DNA from 3 places in the uncultured Novosphingobium sp. genome. Region 1 is predicted to be linked to each of the others. Evidence: riboswitches for the same ligand, from Rfam matches in the RefSeq annotation. Region 1 holds a riboswitch; each other region holds the start of a gene.
The links. Region 1 has a riboswitch for cobalamin ahead of ACHWRX_RS15200 (TonB-dependent receptor). Riboswitches for the same ligand answer to the same signal wherever they lie in the genome.

Region 1 (4,344 bases):
CCCAGCGCGCGCACCACCATGCCCAGCGCCGCAGAAGTCTTGCCCTTGCCGGTGCCGGTGTGGACGATCACCAGCCCCTTCTCCACCGTCTTGGCGGCGACCTTGCGGGCCTGAGCCACCTGGACTTTCGCCATCTTGGCCTTGTGTTCATCGTCGGTGCGAGGGGTCTTCATCGGTAATCTCCGGGCGGGTTGGCGGCATCGTTCGCAGGTGAGGCGGGCGCTGGCAATCCCACCCGATGCGCCATCAATTTGCTTGACGCTATCGGCCAGTCGCCCTCTAAGCAGCCGTGCAAGGCGTCCCGAAAGGCTTCACCGCCCGAGGGACATGGGAATGAGGTGGGCGTTCGCGCCTGAAGCCTCAGCCGCCCCCGCGACTGTAAGCGGATAGCGAGAGGCGCATGGTGAACCCCGGTTCGCCAGCCACTGGAGCCCAAAGCTCCGGGAAGGTGCGCCCCAAGCGATGACCCGCAAGCCAGGAGACCGGCCCTGCATTCGCGCCATTCCGGCGCATCGGTGCCACTCAAGGCCGTCGGTGGGACGGCAGGAGAAACGTGTTATGCATATCGAACCGGGCCTTGTGCCCCCGGGCAAAATGATGCTCGGCTACATCACGGCCGCAGCCGCCGGGTCTTACGCGCTGAAGCAGGTGGCGGACACCGCGCGGCAGAGCGGAGCCGCCTCCGTCGCGCTGCGCAGCCTGATCGCCACCGTGCTGGTGTTCTGCTTCTTCCAGGTCCTGCCGCACCATCCGGTGGGCGTATCCGAAGTCCACCTGATCCTGGGCTCGACCCTGTTCCTCACGCTCGGCCTGGCGCCCAGCGCCGTCGGCCTCGCCATGGGGCTGCTGATCCAGGGCCTGTTCTTCTCTCCGATCGATCTGGCGCAATACGGCATGAACGTGACCACGCTGCTGGTGCCGCTGTTCGGCCTGGCCGCGCTGGCCCGCAAGATCATAGCGCCGCGCACACCCTACGTGGCGCTCGGCTATGGCCAGGCGCTGGCGCTTTCCACCACGTATCAGGCCGGCATCGTCGGCTGGGTCGCGTTCTGGGTCTGCTGGGGCCAGGGCTTCGCCTCAGCCAACATGGCATCGCTGGCCACATTCGGCGGCGCTTACATGCTCGTCATCGTGGTGGAGCCCGTGATCGATCTTGCCGTCTTGGCGACCGCCAAGGCCCTTAGCGGCCTGAAGGGCAGCGGACTGGTGGAACGACGCCTTTACGAAACCGCCTGATCCCAAGCCACCACCTGTGGCTTGTTACAGATAACCAATGATTCGAGACGGCCTGACCGCCCGATCGAACATATATGATCGCGCCGGTGCCTTGAGAGAGGCTTAAAAGGGAACGCGGTGACGATGGCGTGCCCATCCAATCCGAGGCTGTCCCTGCAACTGTAAGCGGTGAGTGCGATGCGCATCGCTTCCCTCGGCTATCGAGGGAAGCAGCCACTGGGCCGGACGTTCGCGTCTGTCATGGCCTGGGAAGGCCGTGCGTCAAACGATGACCCGTGAGCCAGGAGACCTGCCGGTGCTTGGTCGCTCTTGCTTGGGCCCAGGGGATGGTCCGGGCACGGTGAACTCCGTCTGAGCGGCGAACGAACGGCCAAGCCGCAGCGATGGGTTTTCCCTCGGTCGTCTCGCACGTCCGTCTCCCGTTGCTGTAACGGTTCGCGGGCGTTGCCCGCCGCCAGGCACAACCGTTCGTAACTTGCAGCCAAATGCCGTGCCCTGGAAGGGCTCGAGCATACTTGAAACGGGGCCTCAGTTACGATGAACAAGTACCTCCTCTCCTCCGGAGTCTGCCTGCTGTCCGCTGCCTTCGCCGGTACCGCGCAAGCTGACGAGTCCTCCGATGTTACAGCCGACATCCTGGTGATCGGCCGGTCGGACCTGGGCATGAAGGTGGCAACCGAAACCGGCAGCCGCCTGGGCCTGACCCCGCTGGAACTGCCCGCCAGCATCGCCACCGTCGATGGTGACACGATCCGCGCCCGGGGCGATCTGACCGTTGCCGAAGCCGTGTCACGCGCGCCGGGCGTCACCACGATCGGCAATCCCGGCAATGGCAACACCGCCTTGTCGGTGCGCGGCTTCACCGGGCAGAGCTCTGTCCTGCAGTTGGTGGATGGCGTCCGCCTGTTCCCCACCGCCGGCACCATCACCTTTCCCACCGATCCGTGGAACGTGGAGCGGATCGAAGTGCTGAGCGGACCATCCTCGGTGCTCTATGGCCAAGGTGCGCTGGGCGGGGCGATCAACGTCGTCACCAAGAAGCCCAGCGACCGGCGCGAACTGGACCTGGAAGCCAGTTACGGCTCTCAAAACACGATGCACTTTGCGGCCGGAGCGGGCGGCCCGCTGGGGCAAGTGCTGAGCTACCGCGCGGACGCCAGCTACCGCCGTTCGGATGGCTGGGTCGATCGTGGCCGGAGTGAAAGCTTGTCCCTTGGCGGCGCGCTGCGCTTTGTGCCTTCGGATCGCTTCAGCCTGACCCTGCGCGGCGATTATGGTGACAACAAGCCGATGCAATACTTCGGGACGCCGCTGATCGACGGCCGCCTGGACCCGCGCACCAAGCGCCGCAACTACAACGTCCGCGATGCGCAGATGCATTATCGCGACGATCGCCTGACGCTAACGGCACAATGGGCGATCAGCGACGCGGTTTCCTTCACCAACACCGCGTATCGGCTGAGCAGCAAACGCCGCTGGTACAATCTTGAGAACTACTGCTGGATCGGCGCCACGGGAGAATGCCCCAGTGGCAACGGTTCCGGCACCCCCGGCCAGATCCGTCGCTTCGACAACCTGGGCATCGTCCATGATAACAAGCAGTTGGGCGATCAGGCCAACCTTACCATCCGCTCGCAACTGGGCAGCGGGCTGGCCAACGATCTGGTGCTGGGCTTCGATGTCAACGCGATCAAGCTGACCTATTGGAACAACTTCGCGTTTGCGGATCAGTCGGACGAAGTCGACCCCTTCCGCTTCGATCCCGGCACGTTCGACGGCAAGGCCAACCGCATCCCCCGCTATCTGACACGCACCAGCGAATGGAGCGTCTTTGCCGAAGACCGGTTGAAGATCGGCCAGCAAATCTCGCTCATCGGCGGCTTCCGCTATGAAGAAGACCGGGTGAAGCGGCGCAACTTCATCTATGACGCGGGCGGCAACATCACCGGGCAAGTCAACGCCTTCCCCAATGGCGCGCGGCAGCGCAAGTTCGAAAACTTCACCTGGCGGGTGGGCGCCGTCTATCAGCCGACACCGAACCTGTCGTTCTACGGCCAATACTCCACCGGCGTCGATCCGCTGGGGACGTTGACCACTTTCACTACCAACGCCACGCAGTTCAGCTTCACCAATGCCAAGGGCGATCAGGTGGAAGCGGGCATCAAGGCCAGCTTCCTGGACGGCAAAGGCTCTGCCACGCTGGCAGCCTATCGCATCGTCAAGAAAGGGCTCGTGGCGCAGCGCACGCCGACCAGCCCGATCGAGCAGATCGGCCAGCAATCCTCCAAGGGCATAGAGGCCGCCCTCGCCTTCTCGCTTCCCGGCGGCTTTGCGCTGGATGCGAACGGCACGATCTTGAAGGCGCGCTTTGACGACTATATCACGGGCGGTAAGGACTTTGCGGGCAATACGCCGTCCGACGTGCCGGAGACGGCCGCAAACCTCTGGCTAACCTGGCAAGGCCTGGGCGGGCTGCGCGCACAAGCCGGACTTCGCTATGTCGGCCGGCGCTTTTCGGATAACGGCAACCGGTTCCGCGTGCCCAGTTACGCCGTGGTCGACGCCGGGCTGTCCTATGCCTTCACGCCCGATCTGGCGGTCGACTTGCGGGTCTACAACCTCCTCGACAAGGACTACGCGGCCACCACGTATTCGGATCAGCAATGGCTGCTGGGTCGCCCACGCTCCGTCGATGTGGCGCTCAGAGCCCAGATCTGATGAAGACGGCGCCCGGGCTGCTGCATAAAGGCAAGCGATGGCTCTATCTGGTCCATCGCTGGATCGGCATTGCCACATGCCTGCTGCTGGCGATGTGGTTCGTTTCGGGCGCGGTCATGATGTACGTGCCGTTCCCCTCACTTACCGAGGAGGAACAGCTGGCAGGGTTGCGGCCGGTCGACTGGGCCAATGTCCATGGCCCTGCTTCGCCCGATACTTGGCTGCAACAGGGCCCCGACGGGCCGCTGTGGCTGGGCGAACAAACGCGATCGGCCACGCAAGGGCTGCCCCTCCCCCCCACCGATGCCGGCGCAGCCAGGCGCGAGGCGGCGGCTTTCGGGCACGCAAACGTCCGGTCGGCCAGTCTGATAGAGCGGGATCAGTGGACCG
Region 2 (4,344 bases), on a different contig from region 1:
GGACAGCCTGCTTTGCCCCGCTAGACGGCAGGCTCCGAGAAGTTCCGGGCGGGCCTAGGCCGATGAAAAGGGGATTGCAACCGCTTAAAGGCGAAAAGATGCACCAATCAGACGGGAAAGATGATAACGGTTATCAATAGCAATAATCGTACGCTGGTGATGATCAGCCGTTTCGGCGCCGAAGGTGAAGAGCCATTCGGCGATCGAATTGCGCGCAGATTGCCAGCCAATGATCGAAGGCCGCTTCATCTCCAGCGGCGATGGCCGTTCTTGCATAAGCGCCCGCCGTCTCCGCGGAGGCCAATCCGTGGCTGGCGAAGTGGCGCAGCGAGGCGATGAGCATCCCGTCGTCCAGCGTGGCGCGGGTGTTGTCGTTGGCGGCGCACAGCGGCACCGAACGGCAGCGCCATGTGTGCAAGGGCGATTTGCCGCGGGCACGTGCGGCGGCGAAGCGGATAGTCATGAGAAGTCGCGGCCCTATGTTTCTTGGTATGAGGCCAATCTAGCTGGGTCTCGTAAGCTATTCGTGACGGCCTATGGTTTCAGCGCCGTTGAGGATTGCGTTTGGCCGCAAACACCTTGCGGCTCATCGAACACTGGCACGTCAACTGGTCGGACTGGCGATCCAGGCGCCGCTGTTGCGGTATTCCTCGCGCACGTCATTGCCCCCGGGTAGATTGTCGCCGCGATAGAGGGTTTCGCCGCCGCGCTCTTTCAGTTCGGCTGTGTAGGCTGGCGGGGGCGGCGCAGCGGCCGTCGGGGCAAGGCCGCCGGGATTGGCGACCAGCCCGGCGGCCCGCGCGCGTTGCAGGCCTTCTTCGTAAGCCTTCTGGATCGCCAACGGATCGAGCGCCGCGCTCGCCGCCACGGCAGCAGCCGTGTCGTCATGACGGTGCGGCGCTGGCAGGGGTTCGCCGCCCAGATAGGCATAGCGGAAGGTGGCGGGTTGCCCGGCCGGTCCGTTGAAACTGTAGAAGCGGTGCGCCCCGATCGTCAGCAAGTAGTGCAGGCTGGGGGCCCAGTAGGGATGCACCGCGACCGTATGATAATGCGTCGCCAAGCCCGCTGGCGCATAGACATAGCCGGCGAGAGCCTGCCGGGCGACCATGGCGGCGCGTTCCCAGAACAGGCGGTTGGGCCGCCGCGCCATTGCACCGTCACAGGCGAAGGAGAACTGGCAGCCGGTCGATCGCTCTGATCCCTGGAAGACCACGCCGCACACGGTCTTGGGGTAGGCGGGATGCGCCACGCGGTTGAGCACGACTTGCGCCACGGCCCGCTGTCCGGCGTCCGGCTCGCTGGCCGCCTCGTAATAGATCGCCGCCGTCATGCATTGTTCGGCGCGGGTGCGATCGACGCCGCTGTTATCGATCCGCAGGGACCGGGCGACTGGGGCAGGCCCTCCGTCGAGCGACGGAGCGGCACCCGCATCGGAATGGATGCCTTCGCCAAATCCCGGCTCGCGGCTCTCGAACTGCAGGTAGTAAAAGGCCGATCCGGGAAAGCTGTCGCCCGCCCGCTCGAAGGGCATGGGCTCCACCGGAGCGGCGGCGGCATCGGCATTGCCGATAGAAAAGGCGTCCCAATCGTCCGCCCATCCACCGGGCGCGGCAAAGGCGGGCAGGGCGATCGCCCCCAGCACCACCAGTGCCAGCCGGGCACGCCTCTGGCCCGCGGCATACCAGCGGCCGGCGCGTGCCCACCCGATCCGCGCCACGAAATCGCGAGGGCGCTGCTCGTCAAGGCAGATCTGGGACAGCGACAATGTCATGAAATATCGATCAAGAGAATCTCGACCATGCGCATAGCGCCGCGCGAATGCGCGTGCAGCAAGGGTCTGGGCGGCGTCCCGATGCGGTACATCGCTTCGCGATAGGCTTAACCCGTTAACGAGTTCTCCCATCCAATCGCGAAGTTTGGCGCGGCACCGTGTCCTTCCTGCACTTGCGGGCCCTTCCCCGCGCGACTAGCAGCACGGCCACGTCAGGGGTCGTCCGGCTTGCCGGACCGAAGAGGGAATTTCGGTGTAAACCCGAAGCTGCTCCCGCAACTGTGACCGGAGAGCCTGCACTCACCGATGCCACTGGCGGCCATCGCGCCTCCGGGAAGGCGAGGGCAGGCCGTGACCCGGGAGCCAGGAGACCTGCCCGATTTGACGGTCGTTCCGCACCGGGCGGGAGTACCGGCTGCAGCGTGGACTTGCGCGCCCATGAGGGATGCGCGCGGGCCCTCTTGCCATGAACGGCATGTCGTTCAAGGTGGGAGGTTTATCCATGAAGTACCTGTTTTTGCTGTCATCTGCGCTGGCTTTCTCCGTCCCGGCCATGGCCCAGGAGGCCGGAGAGGTCACCGTTGCCGATCGCGTCCGTGACACCCTGATCGCCGTTGTCGGCACCGGCAGCGCCGCGCGTGTGGACTTGAGCGGGCAGCCGATCAGCGTCATCGGTCGCGAAGAAATCGATGCGGTCCAGGGGCCGGACATCACCCGGGTGCTGGAGCGCCTTCCCGGTCTCACCATCGCGCGTGCTGGCGGCATCGGTTCGCAAACCAGCCTGTTCGTGCGCGGCGCCAACTCGCAGCAGTTGCTCGTCATGGTCGATGGTATCCGCGTGGCTGACGTCGCAGCCCCGAGCGGCGGCTACGATTTCGGTAACTTGACGACGGGTGGACTTGGCAAGATCGAATTGCTGCGCGGGTCCAACTCAGTCATCTGGGGATCGGACGCGATCGGCGGCGTCCTCGCCCTGACCTCGCGCGACGTAAACGGTCTGGAAGCCCGCGCCGAATATGGTGCGCGCGATTCCTTTGACGGGCAGGTGACCGGTGGCGTCACCGGCAATGGCTATGGCGTCACCCTGAACGGCGGATACTTGCGCACCGACGGCATCAGCCAGGCGGCCAGTGGCACCGAGCGTGACGGGTTCCGCCAATGGCGCGCGGGCGGGCGCGCGCATGTGGATATCGCCCCCGGCCTGACCGCCAACATCGTCGGCCGCTACACGCACGGCAAGCTCGACATCGATGGGTTCGACTTCAATCCGCCCTTCGGCCTGATCGATACGCCCGATTATCAGAAGACCCGCGAGATCGGTGGTCGCGCGGGTCTGGCGTGGACCTCCGAGGCGCTGGACCTGAACGCCGGCTACCAGATATCCGACACCCGCCGCCGCTACTTCGGGCCGAGCTACTTCGGTGATACCGCCAATACCCAAGGCCAGACGCGCCGCGCAGAGTTGTTCGGGGCCTGGCGCATCATGCAGGATATCCGCCTCGATTTCGGTGCCGATCACGAATGGTCGCGCATCGACACCTCCGGGGGTCGTAACAAAGCCGGCATTTCCAGCGGCCACGCGCTGCTGGGCTGGTACGGCGATCGCGCGACGCTGGCGGGCGGCGTGCGCTACGACGATCATTCACGCTTCGGCGGACAGTGGACGTTCGGTGCGAACGGCAGCTTTATCGTCGTCGATCAGTGGCGTGTGCGGGCTTCCTACGGTGAAGGCTTCAAAGTGCCGACGCTCTATCAGCTGTTCTCCGAATACGGCAATCCGTTGGTCAATCCTGAGCGCAGCCGCAACTACGACGCCGGGATCGAGTATGGCGATCGCAACGGCCCCCTGCATTTCGCGCTCACGGGTTTCCGGCGTGACAGCCGCAACCTGATCGACTTCGCGTTCTGCCCGGATGGGAACGTGCTCTGCAACGACGGGCGTTTTGGCTATTACCAGAACATCGGCCGGGCCCGCGCCACCGGGTTCGAATTGGAACTGGGCGCGCAAGTCAGCGAGCGGATGCGTGCCCAGGCGGCTTACACATACGTCAAGGCCACCAATCGCACCGCCGGTGATTTCAACGAGGGCACCGACCTTGCACGCCGTCCCCGTCACGCGCTGACGATGTCGGCGGACTGGACCAGCCCGCTTGCCGGTCTGGTGCTGGGCGGTGATCTGCGCATGGTCAGCGGCAGCTACAGCAGCGCGGGCAATTTCTCCGCGTTAAAAGGCTATGCCACCGGCACCGTGCGCGCCAGCTTGCCGATCAACGAGCATCTGGATTTGTTCGGTCGGATCGAAAACCTGACGGACGAGAAATACGAGGTCGTCAGCGGCTACGGCGTCGCCGGGCGTTCGGGCTTCGTGGGCGTTCGCGCGCGACTTTGATCCCGGAGCGGGGCCGCCGTTAAACCACTTTCCTACACGGACACCGCCGCGTTACCTCCGGAATGGTCGTCGCGACGAGGGAAGTGGACATGGCGGATGAGTTCAAGGGCAACCCGGTGCCGCTGCGTGATGCGGACTATGCGCGCGCGGCCCGGGATCTTGGCTGCTCGGTGGCGGCCTTGCG
Region 3 (4,344 bases), on a different contig from region 1:
TCAACGAGGTGGCGTAAAGCGAAAGAGTGGAAAAGCCGGCTTGCTCCAACTGCTCGTGCAATTGGGTGAACGGAGCCAAGTCGTCTGCGGTGAGGTACGAACGGTAGAACACGATCAGCACTAGCGGGCGATCGCTCGGCCGCACGAAGCGGTTGGGATCGCAGAGGCTCGATGCCGGGTGCCATCCCCCAGCTGGCGGCAAGGCTTGCGCGCTCCCGGCGATGGACACCGCGATTCCCGCCCGCTGCGCCAGCAGGCCCAGCGCGCTACGTGCCGCCTCTGCGCCTCCTGCCTGGCAATGCTCCTGCAATTCGCGAACGACTGAGACCGGCACGGTGGAGGCCGAATCCAGGCGATCGTCCGGCCGCCCGTCGCCGGTCAGCACGGCCAGCGCGATCCCCTTGGCGCGCGCCAGCGCCTCGACTTGGGCGAGGCCGTAGCTCCAGTAAGCCGCGCCGCCGATCAGCCGGATCAGGATCGCCCGGGCACCGGCCAGGGTACGCTCTATATACGTATCGACCGACAAGGGATGCGCCAACGCCGACAGGTTGGCGAGGCGCAGCGTCGGGAAGGCGGGGTCCAGCAGCCGCGCCTCATGCCAACCTTGCGCGAACGCGCCAAGGTCGCTGTCCGAGAAGGACAGGACCGCCAAGTCCGCGGGCGCTTGCCCCAGATCCTGCGGGATGGCGGTTTCCTCCATCCCGTGCACTTCGCGGAAGATGACGTGCATCGCCTGGGGCTTCAGCCCGCCAGAGCTTCTCGGATCGCGATGGGATCGACATGCGCCCGCTCGGCGATGGCGACCAGCGTCGTCTCGCGGCGCTCGCCCGGCTTCCAGGCGCGATCGTATTGATGCCGCACGCGTGATCCCACCGCCTGGATCAACAGGCGCATCGGCTTGCCCGTCACCGCGACATAGCCCTTCACCCGCAGAACATGCTGTTCGCGCGCGAGGGCTTCGATGCGCACGACCAGATCGTCGGGATCGGCGATCTCACCAAGCGTCACCACGGTGCTGTCGAAATCGTCATGCTCATGATCGTCCTCGCCATCATGGTGAGAAGGCCGCGCGGCCACATCGTTCTCCGCCGCCGCTTCCAGCCCCAGGATGACGCGAGGGTCGACCACGCCGTCGGTCAGTTCCACCACCGGCACCACGCGGGGCGATTCGGCGGCGATGATCGCGCGCGCGGCGGCTATGCCTTGCGGCCCTGCCAGGTCCGCCTTGGTCAGCAACACCATGTCGGCGCAGGCCAGCTGGTCCTCGAACACTTCGGACAGCGGCGTTTCATGATCGATGCTGGGATCGGCCTGGCGCTGTGCGTCCACCGCCGCCAGATCGGGCGCGAAGCGGCCCGCCGCCACGGCCTCGGCATCGGCAAGGGCGAGCACGCCGTCCACCGTGATGCGGCTGCGGATCGCAGGCCATTCGAACGCTTTTAACAGCGGCTTGGGCAAGGCCAGGCCGCTCGTCTCGATCAGGATGTGATCGGGGCGCGGCTCCAGCGTCAGCAGCCGCTCTACCGTGGGGATGAAATCATCGGCGACGGTGCAGCAGATGCAGCCGTTCGCCAGCTCCACGATGTTCTCCGCCGGGCAATCGGGGATCGCGCAGCTTTGCAGGATGTCGCCATCGACGCCCAGCGTGCCGAATTCGTTCACCACCACTGCCAGCCGCCGCCCGCCGGCGTTGCGGATCAGGTGGCTGATCAGCGTCGTCTTGCCCGCCCCTAGAAAGCCGGTGACGATGGTGACAGGCACCTTGGACAGATCGGACATGCGCTTTTCCCTTCCGTGCCGCACAGGGCGGCGAGCCAACAAAAGGTGACGGGGAGGGGCTCTGGACGAGCACGCGCCAGACGCAGGCGCCGTTGCGCCCACGCAGATGCGCAGCACCCGTGCAGCCCCAGCCGCACCGCTTTCGTCGCTCAGACGGAAAGAATAAACCGTGCCGAGACCATCCCCTGGACCAAGGCAAGAGCGACCGGAGCGCCGGCAGGTCTCCTGGCTCGCGGGTCACAGCTTGATGCACGGCCTTCCCAGATCGCGCGGTCGCGCGGTCCAGTGGCTGCCTCCGGTCAAAGGAGGCGAGTGCATCGCGCTATCCGCTCACAGTTGCAGGGACAGCCGCGGAATGGGAGGAGCAAATCCTCCGCACCGCATTCCCGATTAAGCCCGTTGCCGGGCACCGGCGCGATCTATGTCGAAGAATGGACGACAGCCCACCCTTCGGCTGCGCGCTCTAGCCCAAGGCGATCGCGCGGGGAAGGTGTGATCTGTTCGTTGAAAAATTTGGTCGGGACGAGAGGATTCGAACCTCCGACCCCCACACCCCCAGTGTGATGCGCTACCAGGCTGCGCTACGTCCCGACCGGAGGCGCGCCTATAGGCAAGGCTTTGCAGGAGTGCAAGCGTCTCGCGACTGGCGGTGGAACGAAAGCGGGCGCGCGTTGCCAGTGCCTTGGGATGCTGCTAACCGCGCGCGCTGATCTTGCCGTAATGCGGCGGCCCGGCATCCTTTGCCGGTCACGCGTTCGGGCCACAGTACAAGAAGGCGTTTCGCAGCCCATGCACACTTCCATCCTCTCGCTCCTTGCCGCTGGCGCCGGAGCCGGCGCCACTCCCCCGGCTTGGCTTAGCTATCTGCCGTTCGTGGCGATGGGCCTGATCTTCTGGTTCCTGATCATGCGCCCGCAGATGAAGCAGCAGAAAGAGCAGCGCTCCAAGCTGGAGGCGATCAAGAAGGGCGATGAAGTGCTGACCGGCGGGGGCCTGATCGGCCGCGTCATCAGCGTGGACGAGAATTACGTGAATGTGGAAATCGCGCAGGGCGTCCGGGTGAAGGCGGTCAAGTCCACCATCGCCGACGTCATCCCGCCCGCCGGCTCCAAGCCCGCGAACGACTGAGCGAAGGCGCGCCACCGATGCTCGATTTCCCGAAATGGAAGAAGGCCTGGTACTGGTTCATCGCGGGTGTCGCGATGCTGGCCTCGCTGCCGTCGATCTTTGCGATTTCCGGGCTGAACTGGCCCGCCTCGCTGCCCAGCCCGCGTGTTCACCTGGGTCTTGACCTTGCCGGTGGCAGCCACATCCTGCTTGAAGCCGATAAGCGCCAGGTGGCGCAGCAGCGGCTTGAGACGATGGAAGAACAGGTCCGCACCAAGCTGAAAGCGGCTGAGCCTGCGATCGAGGTCGGCGATATTTCCAGCCAGGGCGGCCGCTTGTCGTTCATGGTGAAGAACCCCGGCCAGGTGGACAGCGCGCGTGAAGCGATCCAGCCGCTCACCACCGGCGCGGGTCTTACCGGCCAGCGTGACTGGGACATCCAGGTGGTGGACGGCTCGCGCTTCGTGCTGACGCCGACCCAGCAGGGGATCGACCAGGCCGTCACCAACGCCATGGATACCGCGGTCGAAGTGGTCCGCAAGCGCATCGACGCGCTCGGCACGCGCGAGCCGACGATCCTGCGCTCGGGCGATCAGCGCATCGTCGTCCAGGTTCCGGGGTTGCAGGATCCCAACCAGCTCAAGCAGCTGCTGGGCCAGACCGCCAAGTTGGAATTCAAGCTGGTCGATGTCACCGCCCAGCCGGACGATATCGCCAAGGGCATCGCGCCCGCCGGGTCAGAGATTCTGCCTTATGCCGACCCCAAGGAGGGCCGCGGTTCGCCCGGGCTCGCCGTGCGTCGTCTTGGCGGCATCAAGGGCGATCAGCTGACCGACGCGCGACAGGCGTTCGATCCCAAGAGCAATGCGCCCGTCGTCTCGATCACGTTCAACACGGCCGGCGGCGCGAAGTTCGCGCAGCTGACCACTGAGAACGTCAACAAGCCGTTCGCCATCGTCCTCGATGACAAGATCCTGTCCGCTCCCAACATCAACGAGCCGATCCTGGGCGGTAGCGCCCAGATTTCCGGTAGCTTCAGCGTGCAGGAAGCCACCCAGCTCGCCATCGCCTTGCGGTCCGGCGCTTTGCCGGTCGATCTCAAGGTGGTCGAGGAGCGGACCGTCGGGCCGGACCTTGGCGCCGATTCGATCCACAAGGGCGCGATCGCCATGGCGGTCGGCACAGGCCTGCTGATGATCTTCATGGTGCTGACCTATGGGCGTTTCGGCGTCTACACCTGCGTTGCGCTGATCATTAACGTGCTGATGATCCTGGGCGTCATGGCGGTTTTCGGAACGACCCTGACTCTGCCGGGCATCGCCGGTTTCGTGCTGACGATCGGTGCGGCGGTGGATGCCAACGTGCTGATCAACGAACGTATCCGCGAGGAACGGGCGAGGGGGCGGCGTGTCGTCGCCTCGGTGGAGCATGGCTACAAGGAGGCGAGCCGCGCCATCT

Region 2: linked by a shared signal. The riboswitch ahead of ACHWRX_RS03210 (TonB-dependent receptor plug domain-containing protein) and the one ahead of ACHWRX_RS15200 (TonB-dependent receptor) in region 1 are both predicted to bind cobalamin.
Region 3: linked by a shared signal. The riboswitch ahead of cobW (cobalamin biosynthesis protein CobW) and the one ahead of ACHWRX_RS15200 (TonB-dependent receptor) in region 1 are both predicted to bind cobalamin.

The regions. Positions count from the first base shown of each region.
Region 1 covers NZ_CAXYKL010000272.1:21,103-25,446, reverse strand. The annotation lists gene cobO (cob(I)yrinic acid a,c-diamide adenosyltransferase) at 1-173, opposite strand, end outside; cobalamin riboswitch at 278-506, shown strand; gene ACHWRX_RS15205 (energy-coupling factor ABC transporter permease) at 559-1,236, shown strand; cobalamin riboswitch at 1,304-1,548, shown strand; gene ACHWRX_RS15200 (TonB-dependent receptor) at 1,774-3,954, shown strand; gene ACHWRX_RS15195 (hypothetical protein) at 3,954-4,344, shown strand, end outside.
Region 2 covers NZ_CAXYKL010000051.1:262-4,605, reverse strand. The annotation lists gene ACHWRX_RS03220 (hypothetical protein) at 164-463, opposite strand; gene ACHWRX_RS03215 (cell wall hydrolase) at 605-1,771, opposite strand; cobalamin riboswitch at 1,971-2,166, shown strand; gene ACHWRX_RS03210 (TonB-dependent receptor plug domain-containing protein) at 2,274-4,160, shown strand; partial or broken gene ACHWRX_RS03205 (N-acetylmuramidase domain-containing protein) at 4,250-4,344, shown strand, end outside.
Region 3 covers NZ_CAXYKL010000032.1:5,508-9,851, reverse strand. The annotation lists gene cobN (cobaltochelatase subunit CobN) at 1-730, opposite strand, end outside; gene cobW (cobalamin biosynthesis protein CobW) at 742-1,779, opposite strand; cobalamin riboswitch at 1,977-2,208, opposite strand; tRNA gene ACHWRX_RS02060 (tRNA-Pro) at 2,294-2,370, opposite strand; gene yajC (preprotein translocase subunit YajC) at 2,569-2,907, shown strand; gene secD (protein translocase subunit SecD) at 2,925-4,344, shown strand, end outside.